DNA from 3 places in the Nocardia sp. NPDC047654 genome. Region 3 is predicted to be linked to each of the others. Evidence: riboswitches for the same ligand, from Rfam matches in the RefSeq annotation. Region 3 holds a riboswitch; each other region holds the start of a gene.

Region 1 (5,241 bases), on a different contig from region 3:
CGAGCGCCGGTGGCTGCCCGTCGCCGCCGGGGCGGCGCTCGTCGCGGTGGCAGCGCTGTGGCTGTTCGGCGGCGGCATCGACATCGGGTCCGGACCCGTCGCGGGCCCGACAACCACCGATGCCCCTACGCCGGCCGATACTTCGCTGCCGCCGAGCGACGGGCAACCCGGGCCGGGTCCCGCGGTGCGCGACGGGAACCTCGCTTTCACCGTGATCGATGTACGCGCCACCGACCCGGCGAGCACCGGCGATTCCCACACGGTCGTGACGCTGACGGTCACCAATGTGTCCGGCGACGAACAAGTTCTCGCCGTCGCCGATCAACGGCTGGTCACCACTGGCGGCCGCTCCGTCGCACCCGACGCGGCGGTCACCGCGAAACTCAATTCGCCCGGCGAGGACTTCACGCGCATCGCCGGTGGCCGTGTCAGCACCGTCCGGCTGGCCTTCGACCTGCCCGGCAAGAACAAGAACGGCAAGAAGAACGACAAGAAGGACGAGGCACCGAGTCATCTGATCCTGCACGGCGCACCGTCGTCACCCGGCGTCACCGTGCCGATCGGCTGACCGATCGTGCGACCGTTCGCGGCTCAGGAGAGGGCGGTGTCCAAGTCGGCGAGGAGGTCTTCGACGTCTTCCAGCCCCACCGAGATACGCACGACGCCGTCGGTCAGGCCGATGGTGGCCCGGCCTTCGGGCCCCATGGCGCGGTGGGTCGTGGTGGCCGGGTGCGTGATCAGGGTCTTCGCGTCACCGAGGTTGTTGGAGATGTCGACGATGCGCAACCGGTTGAGGACTTCGAAAGCGCGCTTCTTCGCCTCGTTCTCGGGTGCGCTCAGCTCGAAGGTGATCACGGTGCCGCCCGCGCTCATCTGACTGGTGGCCAGCGCGTGCTGCGGATGAGATTCCAGGAACGGGTACCGCACCCAGCTGACGGCCGGGTTGTCCTCCAAGAAACGGGCGATGCGCAAGGCGGACTCCGCCGAGTGGCGTACCCGCAGCGGCATCGTCTCCAGGCCCTTGAGCAGGGTCCACGCGTTGAACGGGCTCAGCGCCGGACCGGTATGGCGCATCAGCGTTTTCACCGGGCCGTCGATGTAGTCCTGGGCGCCGAGGATCGCGCCGCCGAGCACGCGGCCCTGCCCATCGATGTGCTTGGTGCCCGAGTAGACCACCACGTCGGCGCCGAGTTCGAAGCCACGTTGCAGCAGCGGAGTGGCGAACACGTTGTCCAGCACCACTTTCGCACCCGCCGCGTGCGCCAGCTCGGTCACCCGGCGCACGTCGACCAAGGTCTGCATCGGATTGGCGGGCGTCTCGAAGAACACCGCCTGGGTCGGCACCGACAGCGCCTGCTCCCACTGATCGAGATCCTCGCCGTCGACGAAGACGGTCTCCACGCCCCAGCGCGGCAGGATCTCGTTGCACACCACGAAGCACGAGCCGAACAGGCTGCGCGCGGCGACGAGCCGGTCACCCGCCTTCAGCAGCGCGCCCAGCGCGGTGAACACCGCGGACATGCCGCTGGCGGTGGCGAAGCACGCCTCGGCGCCGTCGATCAGGCGCATCCGCTCCTCGAACATGGCCACCGTGGGGTTGCCGTAGCGGGAGTAGACGAAGTGCTCGACCTCGCCGGTGAACGCGGCCTCGGCGGCCTCGGCGCTCTCGTAGACGAAGCCGGAGGTCAGATAGAGCGCTTCGGCGGTTTCCTCGAAACCGGAGCGCCGCAGCCCGCCGCGCACGCCCAGCGTCGCGGGACCGACGCCGTCGGGCAGCGGCTTGTCGAACGCGCCGCCGGTGATCACGACTGCCGCCAGGGCAATCCGAGGGCACGCCAGCCCGCGCCGCCGCGATGCCCGAATTCGTCGAGCGGGCCTTCGAAGCCCTCGAGCACGTTGTAGGAGGTGCGGTAACCCGCTGAGGTGGCGGCGATCGCCGCACCGATCGAACGCTGACCGGAGCGACAGAGGAAGACGACGGGAGCCTCGGGATCGTGGCCGTCGAGCGCTTGCTTCAACTGCTCGACGAACGTCTCGTTGCGCGCGCCCGTGGAATCGACCCACTCGATCAGCACGGTCGGCCGTTCGATCGAACTGGTGTCGGGGACGCCGACGAACTTCCACTCCGCTTCCGTCCGCACGTCCACGAGGACGGCCTCGGGATCGTCCCGCAACAGCTCCCAAGCCTGCTGTGGGGTGATGTCACCGGCATAACTCATGTGCACCTCCTGCGAATCCGCACTTGCCGCGCCCGGGACCAGGGCGCCGCCAGGTCGTCACCCGGAGCACCCCACCGCGGAGGAGGGTTGCCGACCAGTAATGCCGGGGCTTGACACTGGTTCTCATGACCTTCGACTGAGATTGCACCGACCCGGGTCACCCTGTCAAACGGTGGCGCACACTGCGCGAACGCTCAGGTGCAGACCAGCCACTTACCGCCGGATCGGGTGAGATTCCAGGTCGAGGTCCGCTCCTGCCCGTCCACCTTCGTGGTCACGGTCGCCTTCCCTCGGTCGCCGTCCATGATCGGACTGTCGATTTTCGTGATCTCGACCAGCTTTCCGGCGCCGTCCTGCCCCGCCAGCGGCGAGCGGGTCGCGTCGAAACCCTGGCACGCGGTGCCGGGCGGCGGCACGGCGTCGCTGCGGTTGGAGCCGTCGACGAAGTTGCGGACGGCCGCCGCGATGCGGTCGGCTTCTGTGACATTTTTCTCAGCGGGCGACAGCACGCCGCCGAGCACGATCGCGATCAGCACGATCGCCGCGACCACCGCGGCCGCGATGAACGGGGCCGCCGAGCGCTTGTCGGTCTGATCGACCCGGATGATCTCGTCCTCGCCCGGGGTCGGCTGCTGTTCGGTCATGGCTCGATGATCCCTGGTCGGCGCGGGTATCGAGCGCTCGACCCCCGGCTGCGGACCGGGGTGGCGCCGGCCGGGTCCGGGCGTCCGCGATAGGCCGCGCGCGAGCGGGTAAGCGACGATTGTGGCTTTCGACGGCAGCCGCCGAGTTCACGCACCGACGCGGGGTGGCATCGGCCATCCCGATAGAATCGCGGGACGGCGGCCTGCTGTCATAGCGAATCGGCAGCTCCACGCCGCGGCGAACGGAGCACCGTGCAGCCACGAGCCGGCAACGCAGGCGTGCGCCCCGAGGGCGCGACCGAGCCGGTGCGTCAACTTAGCCTAAGCTAAGCCAGACGTCATTAATTGTTTCGACCGTAAGGTGCGCGTAAAGAGATGACCGAACAGAGTGCAGTAGAGGATGGCGGTGTTCGCGAGCCCTCCGTGGTGACGCAGGCTTCCTCCGCCGGGCCTGACGCGCACACCGCGAGGACCCGCCCGCTCCGCATCGCGATCGTGGGCGCCGGACCGGCCGGGATCTACGCCGCCGACGCATTGATGAAGTCCGATGCCGAGGTGAGCATCGACCTGTACGAGCGCATGCCCGCGCCGTTCGGGTTGATCCGCTACGGCGTCGCGCCGGACCACCCGCGCATCAAGGGCATCATCACCGCCCTGCACAAGGTGCTGGACAAGCCGCAGGTGCGCCTGCTGGGCAATATCGACTACGGCACCGACATCACGCTGGACGACCTGCGGGCCTTCTACGACGCGGTGATCTTCTCCACCGGCGCCAACGCCGACCGCGCCCTGCCCATCCCCGGCATCGATCTCGACGGATCCTTCGGCGCCGCCGACTTCGTCTCCTGGTACGACGGCCACCCCGACGTCCCCCGCACCTGGCCGCTGGACGCGGAGAAGGTCGCCGTCCTCGGCGTCGGCAACGTCGCTCTCGACGTGGCCCGCGTGCTGGCCAAGACCGGCGACGAGCTGCTGCCCACCGAGATCCCGCCGAACGTCTACAAGGGCCTCAAGGCCAACAAGGCCGTCGAGGTGCACGTCTTCGGCCGCCGCGGGCCCGCCCAGGCCAAGTTCACCCCGCTGGAACTGCGCGAGCTCGACCACTCCCCCACCATCGAGGTGATCGTCGACCCCGAGGACATCGACTACGACGAAGGCTCCGAAGCCGCGCGCAGGCATTCCAAGCAGGTCGACATGGTCGCCAACACGCTCGAGCAGTGGGCCATCCGCGACGCCGGTGACCGGCCGCACAAGCTGTTCCTGCACTTCTTCGAATCCCCCGCCGAGGTGCTCGGCGAGAACGGCAAGGTCGTCGGCCTGCGCACCGAGCGCACCCAGCTCGACGGCACCGGCAACGTCAAGGGCACCGGCGTGTTCAAGGACTGGGACGTGCAGGCGATCTATCGCGCCGTCGGCTACCTGTCGCAGAACCTGACCCAGCTGCCGTTCGACGACCAAGCGGGCACCGTGCCGAACGAAGCGGGTCGCGTGATCGCCGACGAGAACGCCGACGGCGCCGCGCGCTACATGCCCGCGACCTACGTCACCGGCTGGATCAAGCGCGGCCCGGTCGGCCTGATCGGCCACACCAAGGGCGACGCCAACGAGACCATCGCCTGCCTGCTGGACGACGCGCCCGGCTTCACCCCGGCGCAGCGCCCCGAACCCGAGGCCGTCACCGAGTTCTTGGAGAGCAAGGGCATCCCGTTCACCACCTGGGCCGGCTGGTACCGCCTCGACGCACACGAACGCTCCCTCGGCGAGCCGGAGGGCCGCGAGCGCGTCAAGGTCGTCGAGCGCGAGGACATGCTGCGCGCCAGCGAACCGCACAAGGTCTGATCACCCCGGCTGCGACCGACTCCGCTGCCACAACGACACCCCAGCTGTGGCAGCGGAAAATTCGACCCTGAGGCATTCTGTACAAGTGTTCGATGCCCACCTGCACATCTTCGACCCGCGATTTCCGCTGGCCGAGAACGAGGGCTACCTGCCCGACCCGTTCACCATCGCCGATTACCGCAAGCGCATGTCGCGCTTCGACGTCGCGGGCGGTGCGGTGGTCAGCGGGTCGTTCCAGGGCACGGACCAGACCTATCTGAAGGCCGCCCTCGCCGAACTCGGCGAGGGCTGGGTCGGCGTCACCCGGCTCGACTTGGACGCCACCGACGAGGAAATCCTCGAACTGGACCGCATCGGCGTGCGCGCGCTGCGATTCAACCTCAAGCGGGCGGCGGCCGACATCACCGGAATGACGTTGCAGGCGTTGCGCGCGCACGAACTGGCCGGCTGGCACGTCGAGGTCTACATCGACGGCACGATGCTGGCGTCACTGCAACCGGTCATCTCGAAGCTGCCCGCGCTGTCGGTCGACCATCTGG
Region 2 (5,241 bases), on a different contig from region 3:
GCGTACGCGCGCAGCCGCGCTGGTCTCGCCCTGGCCCCTGCAAGTGGCCGATTCCGTGGCGGAAGCCGTGGTGCAGCCTCTGCTGTGCTGGTCGTGGGCCTCGACGCTGCCGATCGCCGTGGCCGACCGGAGCCTGCGACCCGCCACGGCGGTGGCCTGCGGCCAGTTCCTCGTGTTCGACAACGCCGCCTACCGCGCGGTCGGCGGCCACACGGCCGTGGCCGGGAGCGTCACCGAGGACCTCGACATCGCCCGTACGCTGCGGCGAGCCGGTCACGCCACCGCTCTGGTGGCCGCCGGAGAGTTGGCCCGCACCAGGATGTATCGCGGCGCCGCCGACCTGGACGCGGGCTACACCCGCTGGCTCTGGTCGGCCTACGACGGCACGATCGCAGGCGGAGCGGCGGTGGGACTCGTTGCGGCCCTTGCCTATTGGGTACCGCCCGCGGCCGCCGTGCTCGGCAGGGGCGCGGTCCGCCGGACGGGCGCGATCGGCTGGCTCGCCGCCGTCGCCGGGCGCCTGCTGGCCCGCTCGACCGAGACCGGCGGCCCGCTGGGACGCGCGGACGTGCCCGCCGCCCTCGCGCATCCGGTGTCGGTGGCGGCGTATCTGCTGCTGTGGGTGCGTTCGCACCTGGCCCGCCGTCGCGGCACGGCGCACTGGAAGGGGCGTTCGCTCCCAGGAGCGGCGCCGCGCCGCGACAGTTGAATCTCACGGGACCGCGGTGATTCCGACCGTCGGCAGGAAGAAGCAGGACTTGGCGCCGTTCTGCACCGTGCCGAACACCGCGGCGAGAACGGTGCCCTTGCCGGTGTCCACCGGGACCGCCCGCACCCCGCCCATGGGGAGGGCCGCGAAGAGGAAGTCCCGGATCGCCTGCTCGGCCACCGGCCGCTGGTCCGCGGGAACGGCAGCGGGGATCATCGCGCGGGCGATGTCGGCCAGCGGCCCCATGGCGGCCGTTCCGCTGCGTCCGTTGCTCAGATTGAGCCAGGCCACCTGCATTCCCGCGGTATTCGCGCCGTCCGGCCCGAGGCCGTAGGGCACGAAGGTGAACATGGCTTGCCCGGCCTTGACGGCGCTGAGGTCCAGTCCGGGAAGCTGCACGGTGTTCTTCGGCCACGGCCCGGGTATGGCTCCGGCCACCGCGGGCGCCAGCCCGGCCGTGGTGTTGTCGAGGCAGAACGCCGACGCGCTCGGGTACGCGAACGGCTGGATACCGAGCGCGCGCAGCGCGTCGAGCGCGGTTTGATAGGCGCCGAACAAGTCACCGGGGGCGGCGATCGGCGCGGAGAGATCGGAGAACGCGGGAATCGTGGCATCCGGAGCCGCGAACGCGGCACCCGGCCCGGCAAACGCGAGGGCGACCGAACAGGTCGCGACAGCGGACAATTGGGTCAGACGACGCAAAGTGATCACGAAACCTCCTCATCGGCGGAACGATCGAGGGGCACAGTACTCCGGCAAACGGCTCCAACAGCACGGATTGCGTACAGCAATTTCGCGGCGAGTCTCGTTTGCCCGAAACATGCTTCCGCGTGGCCGACCCGCGTTCCCCAGCCCTGGCGATACCCGTATGCTGCATCGGACCGCCGTCATCCGGCGCTGGATGCCCCTCCGCGAGGACGCGACCGGTTCGCACCGCCCCTCGGCGAAGCAGCGCACGTCTGGTTACTACAAAGACTCGATCAACTGGCGTGGACAAGGTCTACGCTCACGCTGATTACTTCTCTTGTCCCAGCCTTCCCTTGCTGGGCATCATGATTCGGCTCGGCCCTGACATCGGTTGACAGGGGGTCGGCGCCAACCATCCAGAGCGACCGAGAGACCTGGCTCGTCGACGTCGCAGCAACCCCCCGGTAACCGGGTGCGGGTGCTTCCGCCGGGACCGATGGAGGAACCGAAGTGATCATCGAGGACCCCTCGTGAGTGCGTCCACCGCACCCGCCCCCGCCCCGGCGCGCGAACCGGACCCGACCGGCACACCCCTCCGCGCGCCGGACGCCGCCGAGTACGGCACGCCGCCGACCGTGGCCAAGACCTGGCATCCCTGGCGCTGGGTGGTCAGTGCCGTCGCGCTGATCCTGCTCGCCCAGTTCGTGCACGGGCTGGCCACCAACCCCGGGTGGGACTGGCCGACGTTCGCGCAGTACATCACCGCGAAGTCGGTGCTGTCGGCGTTGCGGGTCACCTTGGAGCTGACCGCATGGGGTACGGCGCTGGGCTTTCTGCTCGGCACCGCGCTCGCGGTCGCCCGGCTGTCGAACAATCCGGTGCTGCGGGTGATCTCGTGGGTCTACATCTGGGCGTTCCGTTCGATCCCGCTGATCGTGCAACTGCTGTTCTGGTTCAACATCGCCTACCTGTACCGGACCGTGTCGATCGGCATCCCGTTCGGGCCCGCGCTGTTCACCTTCGAGGTGAACGGGGTGATCAGCGGTTTCACCGCCGCCGTGATCGGCTTGGCCCTGCATCAGGCGGCGTATTCGGCCGAGATCATCCGGGCCGGGTTCATCGCGGTGGACGCCGGTCAGCTGGAAGCCGCCGCCGCGCTGGGGATCCCACGGCTGCGGCAGTTCCGCACGGTGGTGGCGCCGCAGGCCATGCGCTCGATCCTGCCGAACGCGACCAACGAGGTGATCAGCCTGTTCAAGGGCACCTCGATCGTGTCGGTGATGGCGATCGCCGAGCTGTTCTACCAGGTCCAGGTCATCTACGGGCGCAACGGGCGGGTGGTGCCGCTGCTGATGGTCGCGACGGTCTGGTACATCGTGCTCACCACCGTGCTGTCGGTGGCGCAGTACTACATCGAACGCCACTACGCCAAGGGCGCGCACCGCACGCCGCCGCCGACACCGCTGCGACGCGCGTGGCAGAAGCTGCGCGAGGTCGCCGAGGCCGGTCCCGCCGCACCGCGCGGAGCGACCAGATGAGCGCGGCCCCCGCCGTGGAGGTCCGCGGCGTCCGGAAATCCTTCGGCGCGCATCCGGTGCTGCGCGGCATCGATCTCACCGTGCGCTCCGGCGAAGTGGTCACCGTGATCGGTCCGTCCGGTTCGGGCAAGTCGACCCTGCTGCGCGTGGTGAACCACCTGGAGTCGCTGGACGCGGGCACCGTGCGCATCGACGGCGAGCTGATCGGCTATCGGCTGCGCCGCGACCGCCTGCACGCGCTGCCCGACCGCGAAGTGCGCAAGCAGCGCTCGCGAATCGGCTTCGTCTTCCAGCAGTTCAATCTGTTCCCCCACCTGACCGTGCTCGAGAACGTCACGCTCGCACCGCTTTCCGCGCAGCGGCGCGACCGGACCGAGGTGGAGCGCGAGGCGCACCGGCTGCTGGAGCGGGTCGGTATCGGACAGTTGGCCGACGCGTATCCGCGCCGGTTGTCGGGCGGGCAGCAGCAACGGGTGGCCATCGCGCGGGCGCTGGCGCTGCGGCCGCGGGTGATCCTGTTCGACGAACCCACCTCCGCGCTGGACCCGGAACTGGTCGGCGAGGTGCTCGACGTGATCCGCGATCTCGCGCACGGCGGCACCGCACTGGTGATCGTCACGCACGAAATCGGTTTCGCCCGTGAGGTGGCCGACGCCGTGGTGTTCCTCGACGAGGGCGTCATCGTCGAGCAGGGCCCGCCCTCGGCCGTGCTCGACCATCCCGAACACCCGCGCACCCGCGCCTTCCTTTCCCGAGTCCGCTGATGAACAGGTATCCGATGAAGTTCTCCGCCATGGTCACCGCCGCCGCGACCGCGGTCGCGCTACTGGCCACCGGCTGCACCGAACCCGAGGCGGATACCGCCGCGCAGCCCGCCGGTTCGATCACCTTCGACCTCTCCCCCGCCCAGCCCGGCCGCGTCCGGACCGCGAAGGTCGATGCCATCGCCGCCGAGGTGCCGCAGGCGATTCGCGATCGCGGCACGCTGGCGGTGACCGGCGCGTCCGGCGCTGCGCCGCCGCTGCGGTTCTACGCCACCGATGACAAGACGGTGGTCGGCTCCGAAGTCGACTTCGCCGCGCTGATCGCCGACATCCTCGGCCTGAAACTGGACGCGCAGGTGGCGGACTGGTCGCAGAACTTCGTGCGGGTGGACTCCGGTGAGGTGGACGCGTTCATCTCCAATGTCACCGTCACCGAGGAACGCAAGGAGAAGTACGACTTCGCGACCTACCGCAAGGACAACGTCGCGCTGGAGGTGCCGATCCAGAGCAAGCTCGAATACACCGACCGCACGAGCCTGGCGGGCAAGCGGATCGGCGTCGGCACCGGCACCAACCAGGAGCAGTTGCTGGTCAAGTGGAACGAGCAGAACCGGGCCGAAGGGCTGGCGCCGATCGATATCGCTTACTTCCAGCAGGTCACCGACTACTACCTGGCGCTGGCCTCGCAGCGGCTGGACGGCTACCTCGGCCCCAACCCGACCGCGATCTACCACGCGGCCACCGCGAAGCAGACCAGGATCGTGGGCACCTTCTCCGGTGCGGGCGAGGCGCTGCAAGGCGAGATCGCGGTGCTCACCAAGAAGGACAACGGGCTGATCACCGCCGTGCAGCACGCGCTGGCCTACGCCATCGAGCACGGCACCTACCAGCAGGTGATCGACCGCTGGGGGCTGCGCAGCGAGGCAGTCACCGAATCGCGAATCAACCCACCCGGCCTGCCGAAGAAGCGCTGAGCAGATGACGCAGCGCCGCCGCATGCCCGGCCGACCGTCGGCGACCGGTGTCGCCGACGCCTTTCCCCAGCAGGGCGAGCAGCTCGCCCACACCGAAGTATCTGGAGTCGCCTCGTGATCCGAACCCGTCACCGAATCGCCGCGCTGGCCGGCGCGCTCGCCGCGGCCACCACCGTGGTCGCCTGCGGCAGTGATTCGGCCGCACCCGGCGGCGACGCGGGCCCGCCCCGGCCGGGCGGCACCCTGCGCTACGGCCTCTCCCAGGCGCCGACCTGCTCGGACCCGGCCCAGGCGGGCACCAACCAGACGCTGTACGTCACCCGGCAGATCGTGGATTCGCTGACCGACCAGGATCCGGCCACCGGCGAGCTGAAGCCGTGGCTGGCGCAGAGCTGGGAAGCGAGCCCCGACGCGAAGGTCTTCACCTTCCGCCTCACCGACGGCGTCACCTTCAGCGACGGCACGCCGCTCACCGCCGACTCGGTGCGCAACACGTTCGATTCGGTCGTGCGGCTCGGCTCGGGCAAGGCGCCGTTGGGCAGCAGCTACCTCACCGGCTACGTGGGGAC
Region 3 (5,241 bases):
GCGAAGTCCACGCGATCGGGACCAGCGCGGCTTCAGCCGACGAGACAGGGGGCTGCGCCGGTGGGAGCGGTGGAGGTGAAGGGGCGCGTTTCGGGGGTAGGGTTCCAGACGCCGTTCTCGGCGGCGTAGTTCCAGGTGGGGCCCGTTCGCGCGAGGATGGCGATCGCCTCGATCAGGCGGTCCACATCGGCGGAGGTGGTGCCGAGGCCGATGCTGGCGCGCAGTGCGCCGTTCAAGCCGAGGCGGGCGAGCAGCGGGTGGGCGCAGAAACGTCCGTCGCGCACACCGATGCCGTGTTCGGCGGAGAGATAGGCGGCGACGTGGCCGGGGGCGAAATCGTCCAGGGTGAAGGCGACGATGCCGACGGAATCAGGGCTGTCGATCCAGATCCGCAGCAGCTGGACGCCGGGAATCGTGGCCAAGCCGTCGCGCAGGCGGTCGGCGAGCCGGTGTTCGTGCGCGGCAAGGGTTTCGGCGTCGATCCCGCTGAGCGCGTCACAAGCCGCGGCCAGCGCGGCCGCGCCGAGCACGTTCGGCGAGCCTGCTTCGTGCCGCTGCGGAGCGGACGCCCATTCGGCCGCGTCGCTGCGGACCTCGCGCACCGCGCCGCCACCCGCGAGGTAGGGCTGCGCCGCGTCGAGCCAATCCCGCTTGCCCACCAGCACACCGGCGCCGAACGGGGCGTAGAGCTTGTGCCCGGAGAACGCCAGGTAGTCGATCGCGGTCTCCCGCAGGCTGATCCGCCGATGCGGCGCCAACTGGGCGGCGTCCACCAGGATCCGTGCGCCGCACTGATGCGCGACGGTGGCCAGCCGTTCCAGCGGAAGCACCTCGCCGGTCACGTTCGATGCGCCGGTCACCGCGAGCAATGCGGCCGGCTTGCTGCACAGTTCGGCAACCAGCCTGCCGATGGTCTCCTCGACCGTGTCGGCGGTCTGCACGACGCGCCTGCCCCGCTTGGTCCACGGCAGGAAATTGGCGTGGTGCTCGATGTCGAGCACCACGGTGTCCCCGGGGACGCAGGAGGCGAGCAGGTTCAGCGAGTCGGTGGTGTTGCGGGTGAAGACCACCACCTGATCGTCGGCGGCGTCGAGGAACCGGGACACCGATCCGCGAGCGGCTTCGTAGCACTCGGTGGAGATCCGCGAGGCGTAGCCCGCGCCGCGGTGCACGCTCGCGTAGTACGGCAGCAACTGCTGCACCCGGTCGGTGACCTGGGCCAACGCGGGCGCACTCGCGGCGTAGTCGAAGTTGGCGTAGGTCGCCGATCCGCCGTGTACCAAAGGCACGCGCAGTTCGTCGCCGGACACCCGGGCGAGTGCGGCACAGGGGTTGTCGACAGCAGTAGTCATCACGTGAATCCCGTCGGCTCAGGGACTCGCGACCGAACGATTCGGCGAGTCCGCGCTTGCCGCGCCCGGTTGGGCGGCGGCCGGGTCGTCACCCGGAGCACCCCACCGCGGAGGAGGGTTGCCGGCCAGCAAGCCGGGGCTTTGCGCTGGCACTCATGACCAGACCCGAGAGTGGCAGAAGCGCCCCGGCACTGTCAACCACATTCCACCCGAGTCCCCACGAGCACCGCGTGGACATAACCACCACGCGTCGGCCATTACAAGCACCCCCACGACGACGCGCGAGCCGCGCCCGTCGCGGGATTTCGCGCGTGAGTACCGGCCCCGTCCACGGCAAACGCGCCTCGGTTCGCTCGGCGGTTACCACCGAGCCGATCCGATGCCGATGCGACTCGGGCCCCGCTCGTTTCCCGCGACGCCGCAGCTGCTCGAGCGCCTCCGTATCTCGAACGCGCTGAACCCGATCGCGGCGCCCGACTGCGACTCCCTCGATGACCGGCCGGAACAACCGCGCGTTCCGGCCCTCGCAAGGACCAGCTCCGGACCGCTCGATGAGCCGAATCACACCTTCGGATCAGCGATCTCCCGGCGAACGCGGCAGGCGAGCCGCCCACCAGCGTTTTGCCCTGCCGGAACGGCGAATATCTATCCCACCTGCAACAACGGGCATCGCGCCCACCGATCCGGCATCCGGTTCGGTGAACAACAAGCGACGACAACCCCGGGTACCGTGGACAGCTGGCCACAGCGCTGTTTGCCCTTTGGTAACCCAGCTATGACACAACAACGGGAAAGTGTGAGGCAAGTCGATGGGAGGTGCGCACAGCACCATGCTCGAGACAGACGTCGACGCGCCGGCGGGCCCGTTGTCACGCGGCGATCGCGCGCCGGAGGCAAGGACGCTCGTCGACATCCTGACCGCGACGGCACTCGCCCATCCCGACGCCCCCGCCATCGACGACGGCCACGTGGTGCTGTCCTATCTGGAATTGGTCGTCGAGATCGAGAACACCATGGCCCGGCTCGCCACCGCGGGCGTGCGGCCCGGCGATCGGGTCGGCGTTCGAATGCCGTCGGGCACCCGCGGGCTCTATGTGACCATCCTCGCGATCCTCTACTCCGGCGCCGCTTACGTGCCGGTCGACGCCGACGACCCGGCCGAGCGCGCCCAGCTGGTCTTCGGGGAAGCGCAGGTCACCGCGATCGTGACCGCCGAAGGCATCGAGACCACGGCCGCGGGCATCCGCGCAGCGGAGCGGCCACGCGAACAGACCTGGTCGACGCTGCCCACTCCCGGCGACGACGCCTGGATCATCTTCACCTCCGGTTCCACCGGCACTCCGAAAGGCGTTGCCGTCACCCATCGCAACGCGGCAGCCTTCGTCGACGCCGAGGCCGATCTGTTCCTGCGCGACGCCCCGATCGGTCCGGGTGACCGGGTTCTGGCGGGTCTGTCGGTCGCCTTCGACGCGTCCTGCGAGGAGATGTGGCTGGCCTGGCGCAACGGCGCCTGCCTGGTGCCCGCCCCGCGTGAGCTGGTGCGCACCGGCGCCGATCTCGGCCCGTGGCTGGTGCGGCGGGAGATCAGTGTGGTCTCGACCGTCCCGACCCTGGCGGCGACCTGGCCGGTAGAGGCATTGGAGGCGGTGCGCCTGCTCATCTTCGGCGGCGAGGCCGTCCCGCCGGAACTCGCCGAGCGCCTCGCGGGGAACGGTGATTCGGCTCGCGAGGTGTGGAACACCTACGGCCCCACCGAAGCCACGGTCGTCGCCTGCGCCGCCCGCTTGGACGGCCGGTGGCCGATCCGCATCGGCCTGCCGCTCAACGGCTGGGACCTGGTCGTCGTGGACCAGGCGGGTAACCCGGTGGCCGAGGGGGAATCCGGCGAACTGGTGATCGGCGGCGTCGGACTGGCGCGCTATCTCGACCCGGTCAAGGACGCCGAGAAGTACGCGCCGCTGTCTTCTGTCGGCTGGGAGCGCGCTTACCGCAGCGGCGACCTGGTCCGCAACGACAGCGCCGGACTGGTCTTCCTCGGCCGCGCCGACGATCAGATCAAACTGGGCGGGCGGCGCATCGAACTCGGCGAGATCGACAACGCTCTGCAACACCTGCCCGGCGTCACGAGCGCCGCGGCGGCCATCCGGACCACCAAGGCGGGCAACAAGCTTCTGGTCGGCTATCTGACCGGACCCGGCCCGGACTTCGATGTCAAGGCCGCGCGCGCCGTCCTCGGTGGACAACTTCCGGCACCACTGGTGCCCAGGCTCGCGGTGGTCGACGAGCTGCCCACCCGCACCTCCGGCAAGGTGGACCGCGACGCGCTGCCCTGGCCGCTGCCCAATGCCGCCGAGGACGACGACGACAACGACCTGACCGGCACCGCCCAATGGGTCGCCGGACTGTGGGATGCCATTCTCGGCGCGGAGGTCGGCGATCTCGACGCGGACTTCTTCGACCTGGGCGGCGGCTCGCTCGCGGCGGCGCAGCTGGTCACCGCCCTGCGCGAACGGTATCCGCAGATCGCCGTCGCCGACGTCTACGACCATCCCCGCCTCGGCGCGCTGGCGGACCTGCTGGAACAGACCACGCCCGCGGTGGCCGTCGCGGAGCGAACGGTGCGGCCGACGCCGCTGCTCGCGCAGGCGGCGCAGGTGCTGGTCACCATCCCGCTCACCACCCTCACCGGATTACAGTGGCTCACCTGGCTGGCGATCGTCGGCAATATCGCGGCATGGTCCGGCTCACTGCCCTGGCTCCCCCAGCTGTCCTGGTGGTGGACGCTGGCCGCGTTCCTGCTGTTCATCTCGCCGCCCGGCCGCATGGCGATCTGCGTGGCGGGCGCGCGGCTGCTGCTGCGGGGGATCCGGCGCGGCAGCTATCCGCGCGGTGGCTCGGTACATCTGCGGCTGTGGGCGGCCGTCCGTCTCTCCGAGGCCAGCGGCGCCGAGAACCTGTCCGGAGCGCCGTGGATGGTGCCGTTCGCCCGCGCGCTCGGCGCGAAGATCGGCAAGGGCGTCGACCTGCACAGCCTCCCGCCGGTGACGGGCATGCTCGAACTCGGTGACGGGTGCAGTGTGGAGCCCGAGGTCGACCTGTCCGGCTACTGGATCGACGGCGACGTGGTGCATCTGGGCCCGATCACCATCGGTCCCGGCGCGGTGGTCGGCTCACGTTCGATCTTGTTGCCGGGCACCAAGATCGGCAAGAACGCCGAGGTGGCCCCCGGCTCCGCGGTATCGGGCAAGGTGAAGGCGGACCAGGACTGGGCCGGTTCGCCCGCGGTGAAGGTCGGTAAGGCGCAGCACCGCTGGCCCGCGCACACGCCCCATCGTGCCCGGCACTGGGTCGGCATCTTCGGGATCACGTCGATGGCACTGGCCGCCATGCCGATTCTCGGTATCGGCGCCGGTGGGGCGTTTCTGGCCTGGTTCGTTCGCGACACTCGCACGCTCGCCGTCGGCGCCGCGCGCGCGTTCGCCGTGCTTCCCCTCGCGACCTTGCTCAGCCTGGGCGTCTACGCGGCGGCGACCATCGTCGCGGTCCGGCTGCTGAGCATCGGCCTCACCGAGGGCTACCACCCGGTGCGCAGCCGGGTCGGCTGGCAGGCCTGGGCCACCGAGCGGCTGCTGGATTCCGCGCGTACCTTCCTGTTCCCGCTGTACGCCAGCCTGCTCACCCCCCTGTGGCTGCGCTTGCTCGGCGCGAAGATAGGTAAGAGCGTCGAGGCGTCGACCGTGCTGCTGCTGCCGAAGTTCACCACCGTCGCCGACGGGGCGTTCCTGGCCGACGACACCATGATCGCCGGTTACGAACTCGGCGGCGGCTGGCTGCACATCGGGGAGGCGAAGGTCGGCAAGCGCGCTTTCCTCGGTAACTCCGGGATGAC

Evidence for each region. Region 3 has a riboswitch for S-adenosylmethionine ahead of ACGF7Y_RS15865 (aminotransferase class V-fold PLP-dependent enzyme). Riboswitches for the same ligand answer to the same signal wherever they lie in the genome.
Region 1: another riboswitch for S-adenosylmethionine. It lies ahead of ACGF7Y_RS11930 (rhodanese-like domain-containing protein); the one in region 3 lies ahead of ACGF7Y_RS15865 (aminotransferase class V-fold PLP-dependent enzyme).
Region 2: another riboswitch for S-adenosylmethionine. It lies ahead of ACGF7Y_RS34100 (amino acid ABC transporter permease); the one in region 3 lies ahead of ACGF7Y_RS15865 (aminotransferase class V-fold PLP-dependent enzyme).

Annotation. Positions count from the first base shown of each region.
Region 1 covers NZ_JBIDDF010000002.1:769,254-774,494, reverse strand. The annotation lists gene ACGF7Y_RS11940 (serine/threonine-protein kinase) at 1-568, shown strand, start outside; gene ACGF7Y_RS11935 (O-succinylhomoserine sulfhydrylase) at 592-1,806, opposite strand; gene ACGF7Y_RS11930 (rhodanese-like domain-containing protein) at 1,803-2,219, opposite strand; SAM riboswitch class IV at 2,234-2,350, opposite strand; gene ACGF7Y_RS11925 (hypothetical protein) at 2,414-2,863, opposite strand; gene ACGF7Y_RS11920 (FAD-dependent oxidoreductase) at 3,239-4,702, shown strand; gene ACGF7Y_RS11915 (amidohydrolase) at 4,788-5,241, shown strand, end outside.
Region 2 covers NZ_JBIDDF010000024.1:22,902-28,142, reverse strand. The annotation lists gene ACGF7Y_RS34110 (glycosyltransferase) at 1-709, shown strand, start outside; gene ACGF7Y_RS34105 (hypothetical protein) at 713-1,420, opposite strand; SAM riboswitch class I at 1,806-1,899, shown strand; gene ACGF7Y_RS34100 (amino acid ABC transporter permease) at 1,927-2,934, shown strand; gene ACGF7Y_RS34095 (amino acid ABC transporter ATP-binding protein) at 2,931-3,698, shown strand; gene ACGF7Y_RS34090 (ABC transporter substrate-binding protein) at 3,698-4,672, shown strand; gene ACGF7Y_RS34085 (ABC transporter substrate-binding protein) at 4,787-5,241, shown strand, end outside.
Region 3 covers NZ_JBIDDF010000004.1:50,415-55,655, reverse strand. The annotation lists gene ACGF7Y_RS15865 (aminotransferase class V-fold PLP-dependent enzyme) at 33-1,352, opposite strand; SAM riboswitch class IV at 1,400-1,513, opposite strand; gene ACGF7Y_RS15860 (Pls/PosA family non-ribosomal peptide synthetase) at 2,183-5,241, shown strand, end outside.